Regions from separate parts of the Streptomyces sp. NPDC047022 genome, predicted to be linked through region 1. Evidence: riboswitches for the same ligand, from Rfam matches in the RefSeq annotation. Region 1 holds a riboswitch; each other region holds the start of a gene.

What was found. Region 1 has a riboswitch for cyclic di-AMP ahead of ABZ845_RS22835 (M23 family metallopeptidase). Riboswitches for the same ligand answer to the same signal wherever they lie in the genome.
Region 2: another riboswitch for cyclic di-AMP. It lies ahead of ABZ845_RS30080 (M23 family metallopeptidase); the one in region 1 lies ahead of ABZ845_RS22835 (M23 family metallopeptidase).
Region 3: another riboswitch for cyclic di-AMP. It lies ahead of ABZ845_RS07625 (transglycosylase family protein); the one in region 1 lies ahead of ABZ845_RS22835 (M23 family metallopeptidase).
Region 4: another riboswitch for cyclic di-AMP. It lies ahead of ABZ845_RS25405 (WhiB family transcriptional regulator); the one in region 1 lies ahead of ABZ845_RS22835 (M23 family metallopeptidase).

What each region holds. Positions count from the first base shown of each region.
Region 1 is NZ_JBEYVV010000024.1:49,605-52,937, reverse strand. It holds gene ABZ845_RS22840 (pitrilysin family protein) at 1-1,027, shown strand, start outside; cyclic di-AMP (ydaO/yuaA leader) riboswitch at 1,257-1,429, shown strand; gene ABZ845_RS22835 (M23 family metallopeptidase) at 1,442-2,182, shown strand; gene ABZ845_RS22830 (GntR family transcriptional regulator) at 2,384-3,064, shown strand.
Region 2 is NZ_JBEYVV010000050.1:22,154-25,486, forward strand. It holds gene ABZ845_RS30075 (aldo/keto reductase) at 1-510, opposite strand, end outside; gene ABZ845_RS30080 (M23 family metallopeptidase) at 658-1,665, opposite strand; cyclic di-AMP (ydaO/yuaA leader) riboswitch at 1,677-1,833, opposite strand; gene ABZ845_RS30085 (PP2C family protein-serine/threonine phosphatase) at 2,067-3,333, opposite strand, start outside.
Region 3 is NZ_JBEYVV010000004.1:204,986-208,318, forward strand. It holds gene ABZ845_RS07615 (cytochrome P450) at 1-4, shown strand, start outside; gene ABZ845_RS07620 (transglycosylase family protein) at 149-1,201, shown strand; cyclic di-AMP (ydaO/yuaA leader) riboswitch at 1,398-1,565, shown strand; gene ABZ845_RS07625 (transglycosylase family protein) at 1,570-2,244, shown strand; gene eno (phosphopyruvate hydratase) at 2,566-3,333, shown strand, end outside.
Region 4 is NZ_JBEYVV010000030.1:36,809-40,141, forward strand. It holds gene ABZ845_RS25400 (DUF998 domain-containing protein) at 488-1,183, shown strand; gene ABZ845_RS25405 (WhiB family transcriptional regulator) at 1,364-1,678, opposite strand; cyclic di-AMP (ydaO/yuaA leader) riboswitch at 1,813-2,023, opposite strand; gene ABZ845_RS25410 (MerR family DNA-binding protein) at 2,340-2,738, opposite strand; gene ABZ845_RS25415 (alkylmercury lyase family protein) at 2,814-3,333, shown strand, end outside.

The DNA of each region.
Region 1 (3,333 bases):
GGCACTCGGGCTGCTCGCCGACGCCCTGAGGTCGCCGGCGTTCGAGGACAGCGAGGTGGACCGCCTGGTGCGCAACCGCCTCGACGAGATCCCCCATGAGACCGCCAACCCGGCCCGGCGTGCCGCGAAGGAGCTCTCCAAGGAGCTGTTTCCGGCGTCCTCGCGCATGTCGCGCCCGCGCCAGGGCACCGAGGAGACGGTCTCGCGCATCGACTCCGCCGCCGTCCGCGCCTTCTACGAGCGCCATGTCCGCCCGGCGACCGCCACCGCGGTCGTGGTCGGGGACCTCACCGGGATCGACCTCGACGAGCTGCTCGCGGACACCCTCGGCGCCTGGACGGGAGCCCCCGCCGGCCCGCGTCCCGTGCCGCCGGTGACGGCGGACGACACCGGCCGAGTGATCATCGTGGACCGCCCCGGAGCCGTCCAGACGCAGCTGCTGATCGGCCGGATCGGAGCCGACCGGCATGACCGCGTGTGGCCCCCCCAGGTGCTCGGTACCTACTGTCTGGGCGGGACCCTCACCTCGCGTCTGGACCGGGTCCTGCGCGAGGAGAAGGGCTACACCTACGGGGTGCGGGCGTTCGGTCAGGTGCTGCGCTCCGCGCCCGACGGCACGGGCGCCGCGATGCTGGCCATCAGCGGCTCCGTCGACACGCCGAACACCGGTCCGGCGCTCGACGACCTCTGGAAGGTACTGCGCACGCTGGCGGCCGAGGGCCTGACGGACGCCGAGCGCGATGTCGCCGTGCAGAATCTGGTCGGCGTGGCACCGCTGAAGTTCGAGACGGCCGCCGCCGTCGCGAGCACGCTCGCCGACCAGGTCGAGCAGCACCTTCCGGACGACTTCCAGGCGACGCTGTATCAGGCACTCGCGGCCACCGGCACGGTGGAGGCGACGGCAGCCGTCGTGAACGCGTTCCCCGTGGACCGTCTGGTGACCGTCCTCGTCGGCGATGCCGCGCATATCGAGGAGCCCGTGAGGCAACTGGGCATCGGCGAAGTGAGCGTCGTACCCGCGGAGTAGCAGGACACCACGCACGCTCGGCGGCGCCCCGCGGGGCGCGTGGCCGGGGCCCTGGCGGTCTTTTCACCACCAGGGCCCCGGCCCCGTGTGTTTGTCCGTATTGCCGCGAGGTTGCCTGTCTGCCCTGTGGGATGCGCTACAAACACCGCTGCCGGTTTGGTGTTGGAAAGACGGTCCTTCTAGCGTCGTCCGGGCTGTCCGTCAGGCAGTGCGCCGCACCCGCGGCACCGGACAGCCATCGCCGAGTCCCCGTACGGCGCGAGCCAGGGGAGCCGGGGACCCACCCTGCGCCTTCGCGACCGGAGGCGCCCATGTCCCTGGGGTGAATCGGGCGCAAGCCCGTAGGAGACCTTCCTGCTCCGAACCCGTCAGCTAACCCGGTAGGCGAGAGGGAAGGAAAGGACCAGCCACTTCATGGCGTTCACCTGCGCCACCGGGAAGCACCGTCGTCCCAGCAGCATGAGGCGTACGACCGCGAACGCCGTGGGCGTCGCGGCACTCACCACCACCGGCGTCATCGGCACGCTGTCCGCGCCGGCGCTCGCCGCCGGCGCTCCCGTGGAGCAGACCGGTCTGATGCGGGCCGTCGCTCTCGGGGACTCGGTCGCCGACAAGATCGACGCCCAGGCCGCCGCCCAGAAGCAGGCAGCCGAGCGGAAGCAGGCCGAGGAGGCCGCGCGCAAGCTGGCCGCCAAGGAGCGGGAGGCCAAGGAGCGCGCCGCCCGCGAGGCCGAGCGCCGCCGCCTGAACACCTTCGTGGCGCCGATCTACGGCTCCTATGTCTCCACGGGCTACCGCACCGGTGGATCCCTGTGGTCCTCCGGCGCCCACACCGGCATCGACTTCCACGCCGCCACCGGAACCCCCGTGCACGCCGTGGGCGCCGGCACGGTCGTCGAGACGGGCTGGGGCGGCGCGTACGGCAACCAGATCGTCATCAGGATGAACGACGGCTCCTACACCCAGTACGGCCATCTCTCGTCCATCGGCGTCTCGGTGGGGCAGCGGGTCACCCCGGGCAGCCGGATAGCGCTTTCGGGAGCCACGGGAAACACCACCGGGCCGCACCTGCACTTCGAGGCCCGTACGTCCCCCGAGTACGGCTCGGACATCGACCCCGTCGCCTACCTGCGGTCGCACGGCGTGAACGTCTGACGAACGTTCGTACGTGCACCGTGTGCCGTACCGCGGCGGCCCCGGCTCAGTGCCGGGGCCGTTGTCGTTTCGAACCGCTGTTTGTCCAAAAAATATCCATGGATTCCGGCCCGCCGTCGGAAATTCCGCTCCGCTGCAATAGAGTCGGTTGAACACACGCCGATCGGCGACGTTTCGCGGGAATTAAGGCGGAGGTCGGACATGCGTATTCCGGCGCACGCGGTATGCACGGCGATCCGTGACGACATCGTCTCGGGTGTCCACGCACGCGGCAGCCGGCTCACCGAGGAGCTTCTCGCGCGCCGGTACGGCGTCTCCCGCGTCCCCGTGCGCGAGGCGCTGCGCACACTGGAGGCCGAGGGCTTCGTGGTCACCCGCAGGCACGCCGGCGCGTGCGTGGCGGAACCCACCGATCAGGAGGGCGGCGACCTCCTGGAGATGCGGTTACTCCTGGAGCCGCTCGGTGCCGCGCGGGCCGCGCAGCGCCGCACGGAGGCCCATCTCAAGGTCCTGCGCGGCCTGGTCAGACTGGGTCAGGAGCGGGCCAGGAGGGGCGGCGGCGAGGATCTGCGCTCGCTGGGTGCCTGGTTCCACGAGACGCTCGCCCAGGCCAGCGCGAGCCCCGCGCTGACCTCCGCGCTCGCCCAGCTGCGGCATAAGATCGCCTGGATGTACGTCGTGGAGGCGCCGCTCAGCCCCCTGGAGTCCTGGGCGGAGCACGGCGCCATCGTGGACGCCGTCGCACGCGGCGACGGCGAGCGCGCCCGGGCGATCATGGCTCTCCACGCCGAACGGACGACCGCGGCGCACCGGCTGCGCTTCCCCGGCCGGGCGGGCGGCGCCGACCGCGTGAGGACTTCGAAACACCCCGTAAACATGTAGGGACTCCGGCATTAACGCGGGCGCCGTATACAAAGAGAGGTATTCGCGGCGGCATTCGGTGAGCGGCTCTTCCGGATGTCTTTATTTCCGTGTGCCCGGGAAAACGGGTGGCGTGATTTTCGCGTGCCGCGCGCTTTTGTGCCTTCCTCCGTGCGCCGCCGAATTGCGTGCCGCGCATACGGCGAAGCCGCGCCTTCCCGTGGGCCGACGCGGCTGAGCCGTGGGGGGACGCCCGAGGGCTCCCCAGGGCGCCCGAAGACGCCCGAAAG
Region 2 (3,333 bases), on a different contig from region 1:
GTCGGAGAAGTCGAGGGACTCCTTCAGGCGCTCGGCGGAGATGTTGGAGGCGCCGATGGCGCGCACCTTGCCCGCCTTCACCAGTTCGTCGAGCGCGCCGATGATCTCCTCGACGGGCACGTCCGGCTGATCGAAGTGTGTGTAGTAGAGGTCGATGTGGTCTGTGTCCAGGCGGCGCAGCGACGCGTCGGCCGCGGCCTTGATGTTCGCCGCGGACAGCCCCTTGTACTCGGGGTGCTGGCTGACCTTGGTGGCGACGACGACGTCCGCGCGGTTGCCGCGCGCCTTCAGCCATGCGCCGAGGACGGTCTCGGACTCACCGCCCCGGTGGCCGGGAACCCAGGCCGAGTACGCGTCGGCCGTGTCGATGAAGTTGCCGCCGGCCGCGGTGTAGGCGTCGAGGACGGCGAAGGACTGCGCCTCGTCGGCGGTCCAGCCGAAGACGTTGCCGCCGAGGGAGAGCGGGAAGACCTCGAGGTCGGAGGAGCCGAGCTTGCGAAGGGAAGTCATGAACTGCGTCAACGCCCGTACCGGCAGTGGCGTTCCGGAGCGGGGCAAAGATCACGCAAATGAACGGATCCCCGCACTCCGCCCCGCGGGCACTGCGGCCCGGGGGCGGTCGGCGGGGATGCTTCGGGGCCCCTGCCGGGGCGTCCGTCAGGGGTTGAGGCCCTTGCCCTGCAGCCAGGCCATCGGGTCGATCGCGGCGCCGCCGTTCGGGTGGACCTCCAGGTGCACGTGCGGTCCGGTCACATTGCCGGTCGCGCCGACGCGCCCGATGACGTCGCCCGTGGACACCTTCTGGCCCACGCTGACGTTGATGGACGACTGGTGGCAGAACCAGAGTTGCGTGCCGTCGTCCAGCGTCAGGATCGTGCGGTAGCCGTAGGCTCCGGCCCAGCCGGCCTCCGTGATGGTGCCGCTGTGGATCGCCTTGATGAGCGTCCCGGTGGGCGCGGCGAAGTCGAGACCGGTGTGGTAGCCGGAGGACCACATGGAACCGGCGTCACCGAAGCGGGAGGTGAGGGTGTAGGAGGAGGTCGGCAGCGTGTACTGCTTGGCGAGTTCGGCCAGCCTCGCCTCCTCGGCCTTCTTCTTGGCCTCTTCCGCCTTCTTGGCGGCGGCGATCTTGGCCACGGCGTCGTCCTGCGCCTTGGCCGCCGCGGCGGCGGCCTTCTTCACGGCGGCGTCTTCCGTCGCCTGCACGGAAGCGGATGCCAGGCTGTCCCGCTGGGACTCGGCCTGCTGCATGATGCGGGAGCGCAGCGCCTCACCCGCGCCGGAGCCGTCCGACGCCGCCTCGGTGGCCGTCGTGCCTTCGGAGTGCTTCGCGCCGGTGTCCTCGCCGATCAGCTCCTTGGCCGAGTGCGTGAGCGAGGACAGGTCCGGCATGGAGATGGAGACGGGCGCCTTGCCGGTCTGGGCACTGGCCATACCGCCCGCGCCGACGGCCGCTATCACGCCGACGCCGAGCACGGTGGAGCTGCGCGCGAGTCCGCCCCCACGCTGCTTGCTGACGCGGTGGCGACCGCGGACGGGACGGAGGGAGTCCTCGGTGGGGTTCCACTCCTCCCAGGGGGCCTCGTCGGCGCCGGGTGCGAAGCCGAACGCGTGGGTGTCGTTCGGGGCGAACGAGGTGCTCTGGGCAGGCCGGTTGGACGCCACGTGGGCGCACTCCTTTCCTTCCGTCTCGCCTACCGGGTTAGCTGACGGGTTCGGAGAGGAAGGTCTCCTACGCGCGTATACCAGCCGTGCTGCCACGACGGTCTCCGCCCGATTCACCCCAAGGTGGTGGTTCCCCGGCTCCCTTGCGGGATTCGGCACACGCGCACGGAGCCGCCTCTTGTGACGGCTGGGACGACCGCGCTGCGTTATCGAACGTTAATAGACGCGGGACCCGGATTCCAAGCTGTTCAGAGAGATCCTTTACGCCTTTGGCCAGGACTTTCACACCATGAACCACCCAAAAAGGGCGAGTTGACCACGCTCCATAAACCTCGGACAATGTGACGGTTCGTCAATTGTTATGCGGAGAGGCATCATGTGCTCACCGGCCGTGACAATCATCAAGAGGGCCGGGAAACCTCGGGCGCGTCGGGACGGCGTACCGCGAGCAGAGCCATGTCGTCCGTCGCACGGCCCTTGGTGTGGCGGGCGACATCCTCGACGACGGCGGACAGCAGGGCACCGGGAGCGGGAGTTCCGCATCCGGCCAGCCGGGCCGCGGGATCGTAGAACTCGCCGTGCGCGTCCCGCGCTTCGGAGACGCCGTCCGTGTGCAGGAGCAGCGTCGCCCCGGGCGGGAAGTCCCGCTCCTCGGCGCGGTCCGGCCAGATCCCCAGGTCGCCCATCCCGAGCGGCAGCGCGCTCTCCTGGGTCTCCAGCACGCTCAGAGTGCCGTCCGGAAGCAGGAGCAAGGGGGCGGGGTGGCCGCGGTTGACGATACGGGTGGCCCCGCCCCCGTGCGGGATCTCCACGAGCACCGCGGTGGTGAAACCCTCGGACGCGTCGAGCCCCTGACGCCGGGTGCCCTCGCGCGACAGCGCCCGCTCCAGGCGCTGGACGACGGCCTCCAGCGTCGTCTCCTGCTCGGCGGCCTCCCGGAAGGCGCCGATGAGGACGGCGACCGCGGCCACGGCCCCCATTCCCTTTCCGCGCACGTCCCCGACGATGAGCCGCACTCCGTGCGGGGAGTCCTGCACGGCGTACAGGTCACCGCCGATGAAGGCGCCCGCGTGGGCCGCCTCGTAGCGGGCGGCGATGTCCAGTCCGCCGATGCGGGCGGCGGGTTCGGGCAGCACGGCGCGCTGGACGGCCCCGGCGATCTCGCGGGCTGAGGCCAGGCGTTCGTTCTTGCGGCGTACGAGCACATTGAGCAGGACGGCCAGGACGGCGACGGTGACGATGGTGACCGTCTCGGTGACCGATCCGGCGCGAGCGGCGAGGCCGAGCCCGAGGCGGGGCCCGAAATGGATCACGAGGATGGCGAGGACGGCGGCCACCCCGGTGAGAACGGTGCCGCGCAGCGCGTACAGGAGCGCGGCGACGAGCGGGGCGGCGGTGAAGAGGGGACCCGCCGTGACATCGGAGAGGGTGAGCCAGTCGTAGCCGGCGCCTATGGCGATGAGCAGCGCGGGCAGGGCTGACAGCAGTGCCCGCACCCGCAGGGAACGGAGGGTCTCGCCCTCCCCCCTGCCTTCGCCTCCGGCCCGGCCCGGCGCCCCGAGGGCCCCGGCGGCCTTGCCGCCGGGTCCGGGATCGCCGGACGCCCGGCTGTCCTCCGGCCGGTCATGTTGGTCGTAGAACGTCTCGACGCACCGCGCACCTGCTTGC
Region 3 (3,333 bases), on a different contig from region 1:
CTGACGGCATATCAGTAATGTGATCTTCACGTTATCTACGCTGCATTAACTTGTGACAAGCAGGTGTCTGCGGTTACGTTCACGCAGCAACGCGGCGGCATGCCACAACCGCCACGTTGGCCACTGCTGTCGTGTGAAAGGCAACCGCATGCTCTCCGGGAACGGTCGTCACCGTCGCCCCCGTCAGGCTCCTGCCATCCTCGTCGCGGCAGGAGTGACCGGCTCCGCGATCGCGATCCCACTCCTGGGTGCCACCGGCGCGAGCGCCGCCAGCGGCTCCACGTGGGACCAGGTCGCGCAGTGCGAGAGCGGCGGTTCCTGGAGCGCCGACACCGGAGACGGCCACTACGGCGGGCTCCGGCTGACGTTGCAGGACTGGGACAAGTACGGCGGCCTCGACTACGCCGCCAGCCCCGACCAGGCGAGCCGTTCACAGCAGATCGCCGTCGCCGAGAAGATCCTCGCCGACCGGGGCGTCTCCGCCTGGCCCGGCTGCGGGCGCTCCTCCGGCCTGAACGAGGACTCCGGCTCCGCCGACGTCGTCACGGGCCTCGCGAACGACCTGTCCGGCGGCTCCCGCTCCGGCCATGGCGCGGATTCCGGCTCCGGCATGGACTCCGGCATGGACTCCGGCATCGACTCGGGCCTGTCCGACTCGTCCGGCTCATCCGGCTCGTCCGGTGCATCCGGCTCGCCCAACTCGTCCGACTCGTCTGCTTCGGCGACCCCGGCACCGTCCTCGCCCGCCTCCCCCTCCGGCTCCTCCTCGCCGGACGGAACTCCGGACGGCGCCCAGGCGGGCTCCGGTACCGGCGGCTCCACCGCCCCCGCGACGAAGCACGACGAGTCGGACAAGTCCGGCCGCGACGACTCCTCTTCGGAGGCCGGCGGGGACAAGACGCCGGGCGCCGGACGCCATCGCGGCGGCAGTGCCGAGGATGGCGCCGAGGGCGGCCGTACGGGCGACTTGTCAGGCCGCCATGCCTCCCGTGACTCCGGTGCCGCGCGTGACACGGCCGATGACGCCTACACCGTTCGCCCCGGAGACACCCTGTCGGCCATCGCCGACTCCCTTGACCTCAAGGGCGGATGGGCCGAGCTGTACGAGGCGAACAAGCGAACCGTCGGCGCCGACCCCGACCTCATATTCCCCGGCCAGAGCCTTGCGCTCGACGCCGAGCCGACCCCGGGCCATTCCTGAACTGCTGCCGCGAAGCCGGGAGTTCACGCCCCGCTTCGCGATGAATGTCCGGTTTGGTGAGAGTGAGAGATGAGTCTCATTGGCCCTGATCGTCTTTGGTTTTCGGACGATCGCCTGCTTACGGTCGTCTCGCTCGCCACAGCGGGCCCCAGCGTCGCAACGCCGAATCCTGCCAGCGGCCGCGTGGGAACAGTCGTCGCGTCAAGCGCCGTAGGCAGGAGCGGGGGACCCAAGGTAAGTGCCGCGCCCGGATGATGACCGGGGGCGGCTTGGGGTGGAGCCGCGCACTCATGGGGTGCGCGGCCGGGCAACTCAACCGGCCCGAACCCGACAGCTCACCTCGCAGGCGTCGGTGAGGGGATCGAACCATGCTGTGTTCCGGCAAGGGCAAGCACCGTCGTCCGTCCAAGGCCGTTCGTGCCGTCACGCTCGCCGGCGTCACCGGTGCCGCCGTCGCCGCCCCGCTGCTCGCGGCCGGCAGCGCCTCGGCCGCCACCGCCGCCCAGTGGGACACCGTCGCCCAGTGCGAGTCCGGCGGCAACTGGTCCATCAACACCGGCAATGGCTTCTACGGCGGCCTCCAGTTCACGAACTCCACCTGGGCCGCCTACGGTGGCACCGCCTACGCCTCCCGCGCCGACCTGGCCACCAAGGCGCAGCAGATAACCGTCGCCGAGAAGGTCCTCGCGGGCCAGGGCAAGGGCGCCTGGCCGGTCTGCGGCAGGGGCCTGTCCAGCACCCCGTACACCGGTGCCGCCGCCGCCCCCTCCGCCGCCAAGAAGGCCGCCCCCCGCCCCGCCGAGCAGAAGGCCTCCCGCTCGGCCGCGCGTCCGGCGGCTCCGCACAAGACCGTCACCACCCCGTCCGGTCAGAAGGTCGAGAAGGGCGACGGCGAGTACAAGGTGGTCAAGGGCGACACCCTCAGCGCGATCGCCGAGAAGCACCATGTGCAGGGCGGCTGGAAGAAGCTGTTCGAGCTGAACAAGGACATCATCAAGGACGCCGACCTCATCTTCCCGGGTCAGCAGCTGCACCTGAAGTGACAGGAATCCGGTAGTCCGCTCACAGTGTCCTCCCAGATGTGACCCCCACCGTGGGGGTCACCGTGAGGCCTCCCCGTCCCCACGGGCTCCCCGCTCCGGTGCGCGTTCCCCCCGTACCCACCGGAGCGGGGTCTTTTCGCTTCCGCGACCCGCACTCTTCACCGAGATTTCCCCGGTCTTCCCTCCCTCTTTGTTCCGCTGTGAAACAATGTGGACCGTCACCCTGTCCACGGGACGGTCGGTCGGCCGACCGCCGGTCCGGGGCGGATAGGCTCTAGTCGCAAAGTGCGCCGCACTCTCAGCGTCACATCCAAGAAGGAGATGCTCGTGCCGTCCATCGACGTCGTCGTAGCCCGGGAAATCCTGGACTCCCGAGGTAACCCCACGGTCGAGGTCGAGGTCGGCCTCGACGACGGCAGCACGGGTCGTGCCGCCGTTCCGTCCGGTGCCTCCACCGGCGCCTTCGAGGCCATCGAGCTCCGTGACGGCGACCCCAACCGCTACCAGGGCAAGGGCGTCGAGAAGGCGGTCCTCGCCGTCATCGAGCAGATCGGGCCGGAGCTCGTCGGATACGACGCCACCGAGCAGCGCCTGATCGACCAGGCGATGTTCGACCTGGACGCCACCGACAACAAGGGCTCGCTCGGCGCCAACGCCATCCTCGGCGTCTCCCTCGCCGTCGCCCACGCGGCCTCCGAGGCCAGCGACCTCCCCCTCTTCCGCTACCTGGGCGGCCCGAACGCGCACCTGCTGCCGGTACCCATGATGAACATCCTGAACGGCGGCTCGCACGCCGACTCCAACGTGGACATCCAGGAGTTCATGATCGCCCCGATCGGCGCGGAGTCCTTCTCCGAGGCCCTGCGCTGGGGCACCGAGGTCTACCACACCCTCAAGAAGGTGCTGAAGACCAAGGGTCTTTCCACCGGCCTCGGCGACGAGGGCGGCTTCGCCCCGAACCTCGGCTCCAACCGCGAGGCCCTGGACCTCATCCTCGAGGCCGTCAAGCAGGCCGGGTACGTGCCCGGTGAGCAGGTCGCCCTCGCCCTGGACGTCGCCGCCTCCGAGTTCTACAAGGACGGCAAGTAC
Region 4 (3,333 bases), on a different contig from region 1:
CTCGGCAGGGCCGTGGAGACCTGTGTCGCCGCCCACCGCGGGTGCTTGCGTGCTCTAAACCGCCCAGGCCGCCGGGCGACTTGGAGGTGGACGCACCGGGGGGAGCCAAGCACCAAGGTGCTTGCTTGGGACCATGGTTGCGCTCCGCACGACGAGGGGGCATGGGTGCTGCCGGAGTGCAAGGTCGATCTGCACGCAGCGATCCGCGGTGGCTCGCGCTCCGTTCGCCGCGAGAGACGCGCCGAATCGGTGTTGCCGGCCAACTGGACCTCACTCCTGTGCAGTTACGGAAGCACCGCAGGACAGCTGCGCAGAAGGGCCTTGCGGATGCCTCGCACTCTGGTCTTTCGGGGCCTGCGCGTACTCGATCCCATGAGCGTCGCGGCCGACGCGGAGGCCGGCAGGCCGCGGCGTCCGCGAACAGGACTTCTGCTTTGCGTCCCGGGGCAAAGATAGGAAGGCAGGCCGCAGGCACGGGAGCCGAAAGATGAGCGAGGACAGCGCAACGGGGCCGCCGGGCACCGGCACCGACCGCACGCGGTGCCGTGGCGCCTCGGGCATCCTGTGGCGGGTGGCGGCGGGGCTGCTGCTGGCGGCTTCCGTGACCTACAACGACTGGCTGCTGCAGTTCTGGGTACAGACGGGCCTGGACCAGCGCGATTCCTACGTAAGTGAGGCCTTCGCCGCCGATCAGCCCCATCGAGTGCTGTTCAGCATGGTGGAGCTGGTCACGGCGGCTGCGGTGATCGCCGGTGCGGGTCTGGTCCTGGCGGCGCTGCCGCAGGGCTCGTCTCCCATCGGGTGGTGGGCGCTGGTGGCGTTCGGGGCCTGCTCCGTGGCCGACGTCGCGCTGCCGATGCGATGTGCGCCGTCCCGGGAAGCGGGTTGCCCCGCAGACAACCTCGCGCACACGATGACCAGCGGCCTGGTTCACCTCGCCTTGTTCACCTCGATGGCCTCCTTCTTCCTCTTCGCCGACTCGGCTCCAGAGGGTGGCTGCTCGGCGGGACGCTGGGCACGCTGGCTCTTGCCGGTGTCCATGGCCGCGGCGATCTCCTCCGTCGGCCCCTACATCGGCCGGCCGGGTGGACAGGGGATCGCCCAGCGGATTCACCTGCTCACGGTGAGCCTGTGGTTCTGGTTGCTAGCGGCCGAACTGTTGCGGGAGCGGCAGCGCACGTGACTTTCGCCGGAGTTGCTCGTCATGCAGCCGCTGTCGACGCCCTGCTGTGCCCCTCTGATCCCCGAGGCCACGGGGCTGGACGCCCTGAACGCCTCATACAGGGCGGCCAAGGAACAGCGTGCCGTGTCCGTCGCCGTCGAGTGTCAGGCCGAGCGCTGGACGGTGAAAGCCGACGCGGGGTTACACCTGGCGGCCGGCAGCCGCGCCGGTCCGCCGTTGGTGCTCCAGGCGGGCGGTCTCGAGCAGGCGCCGCCAGGAGCTGACCGTCGGCCTGCGGCGCAGCAGCGCACGGCGCTCGCGCTCCGTCATTCCGCCCCAAACCCCGTGCTCGATGCGCTGGTCGAGAGCGAGGGCAAGGCATTCCGTACTGACGGCGCAGCCGACGCAGACAAGCTTGTTGATGTGCTGCGCGGCTCCCGTGACGAACAACTCGTCCGGATCGATGGTCAGGCACGCCGCCCGCTCACTCCAGTGGTTGTCCGTCACCGACGGGATGACGTTCCCACGGTGCTCCGGCCCGTGTCTGGGTTCAGCGCCTGCCGACACCGCGTCGTCGATTCGCTGCTGAGCGCGGGAACGCGGTCGAAGTGGAGGCTTCTCGGAGCTGGTACGAAGATGCTTACCCATGGTGCGGTCCTCACCGGCGCCTACGAGGTTAGCTGTCGGGTTCGGACGTGAGTTGCCCGGCCGGGGCCGCGATGCGCGGCCTGTTCGGCTTCACCCCGAGCCGGACTGTCGAACGTACCGCAGCCCTTTGGCACCAGGTGCCGCGCTGCGTCCGCTCTCCCGTCCGGCGGAAGACTTCGGGTCCCCCGCTCCCGCCTGCGGCGCTTTCGCGTCTACTGTTCCCGTCGGCCGGTGGCAGGACTCGGCGTTCCGCGCCGGCGGGGCTCGTCTGGCGCGAGCTGAAAAGAATCAAGCACACCTCCGCAGAGAGTTCAACCTCGGGTATTCGACCGAGCAGTCCGGCCTGACGAGAGGTCGTTCTCATCCGTACTGACCGCACATCAGATGATTCCCGGTGTGTGGGATTGCGGCGCGGAAGAGGCGGAAGGTGTGGTGGTGGTCGCGAGTCGGGCGGTTGCTTGATCCTGCCTCATCCGAAGACGCCCAGACTTCGGGGGTCGGGTAGCAACGGGCCGAGAACCATGCCGACTCAACCAGAGTTGAGGATGCGGCAGATGTCCCCTTCGGTGCAGGTAGCAGGGTCGGTCGCGGAAGCGGTGCGGGCCAGCTCGCGCAGCTTGGCGCGGGTCGCGTCCAGTTCGGCGATCCGCTGCTCCACGTCGGCGAGGTGTCGGCCCAGGAGCTCGGTGACGTGACCGCAGGGCGTGTAACCGCCGTCGCGGATGGCCAGGACGTCGCGGATCTCGGCGAGGCTGAGGCCGGCCGCCTGGGCGGAGCGGATGAAGCCGACACGGTCCCGCACATCGGCCGGGTAGTCGCGGTAGCCACCCGGGGTGCGGGGCGGGTCCGCCAGCAGCCCGGCCTGCTCGTAGAAGCGCAGGGTCTTGGTGGTGGTGCCGGTGGCGGCGGCGAGGGTTCCGATGCGCATACCTCCACGGTAGCCCTTGACCTTCCAGTGCAATGGAAGGTCTAGCGTCGGCCTCGTGACCTGGAGGTGCCGCTGATGCGCCTGGAACTGCTGACCGTCCCGGACTGCCCGAACGGCCCGGTGCTCAAGGAACGCCTGATGCTCGCCCTCGCCGGCTGCACGGACGTGGAGCTGACCGCGCACGTGGTCGAAGGCCAGGCCGAGGCCGAGCGCAGGGGCATGCACGGCTCGCCGACGCTGCTGATCGACGGGCGCGACCCGTTCGCCCCTCCGGGTACCGCGGCCAGCCTGTCCTGCCGGACCTACGGAGAAGGGGACCGCCAGGCCTGCGGGGCGCCATCCGTCGAGCAGCTGCGGCAGGTTCTCGGCATCACGGTCACCAGAGGGGTGGACCAGACTGTGGGCCGGGTCCGGCGCCACCTTCTCGCGCCGGCCGAACGGGGCCTGCGGGCGGTGCAGCAGGCCATTCTGCGTTCCTTCGCCACCACGGGCTCCCCGCCCAAGGCAGCCGAGCTGGAGTCGGCGGCCGAGCCCTTCGGCCCCGCCGCCAGGGTGCTCGTCGAGCCGGCCGCCGAGGGCTTCCTCACCCCGGGCG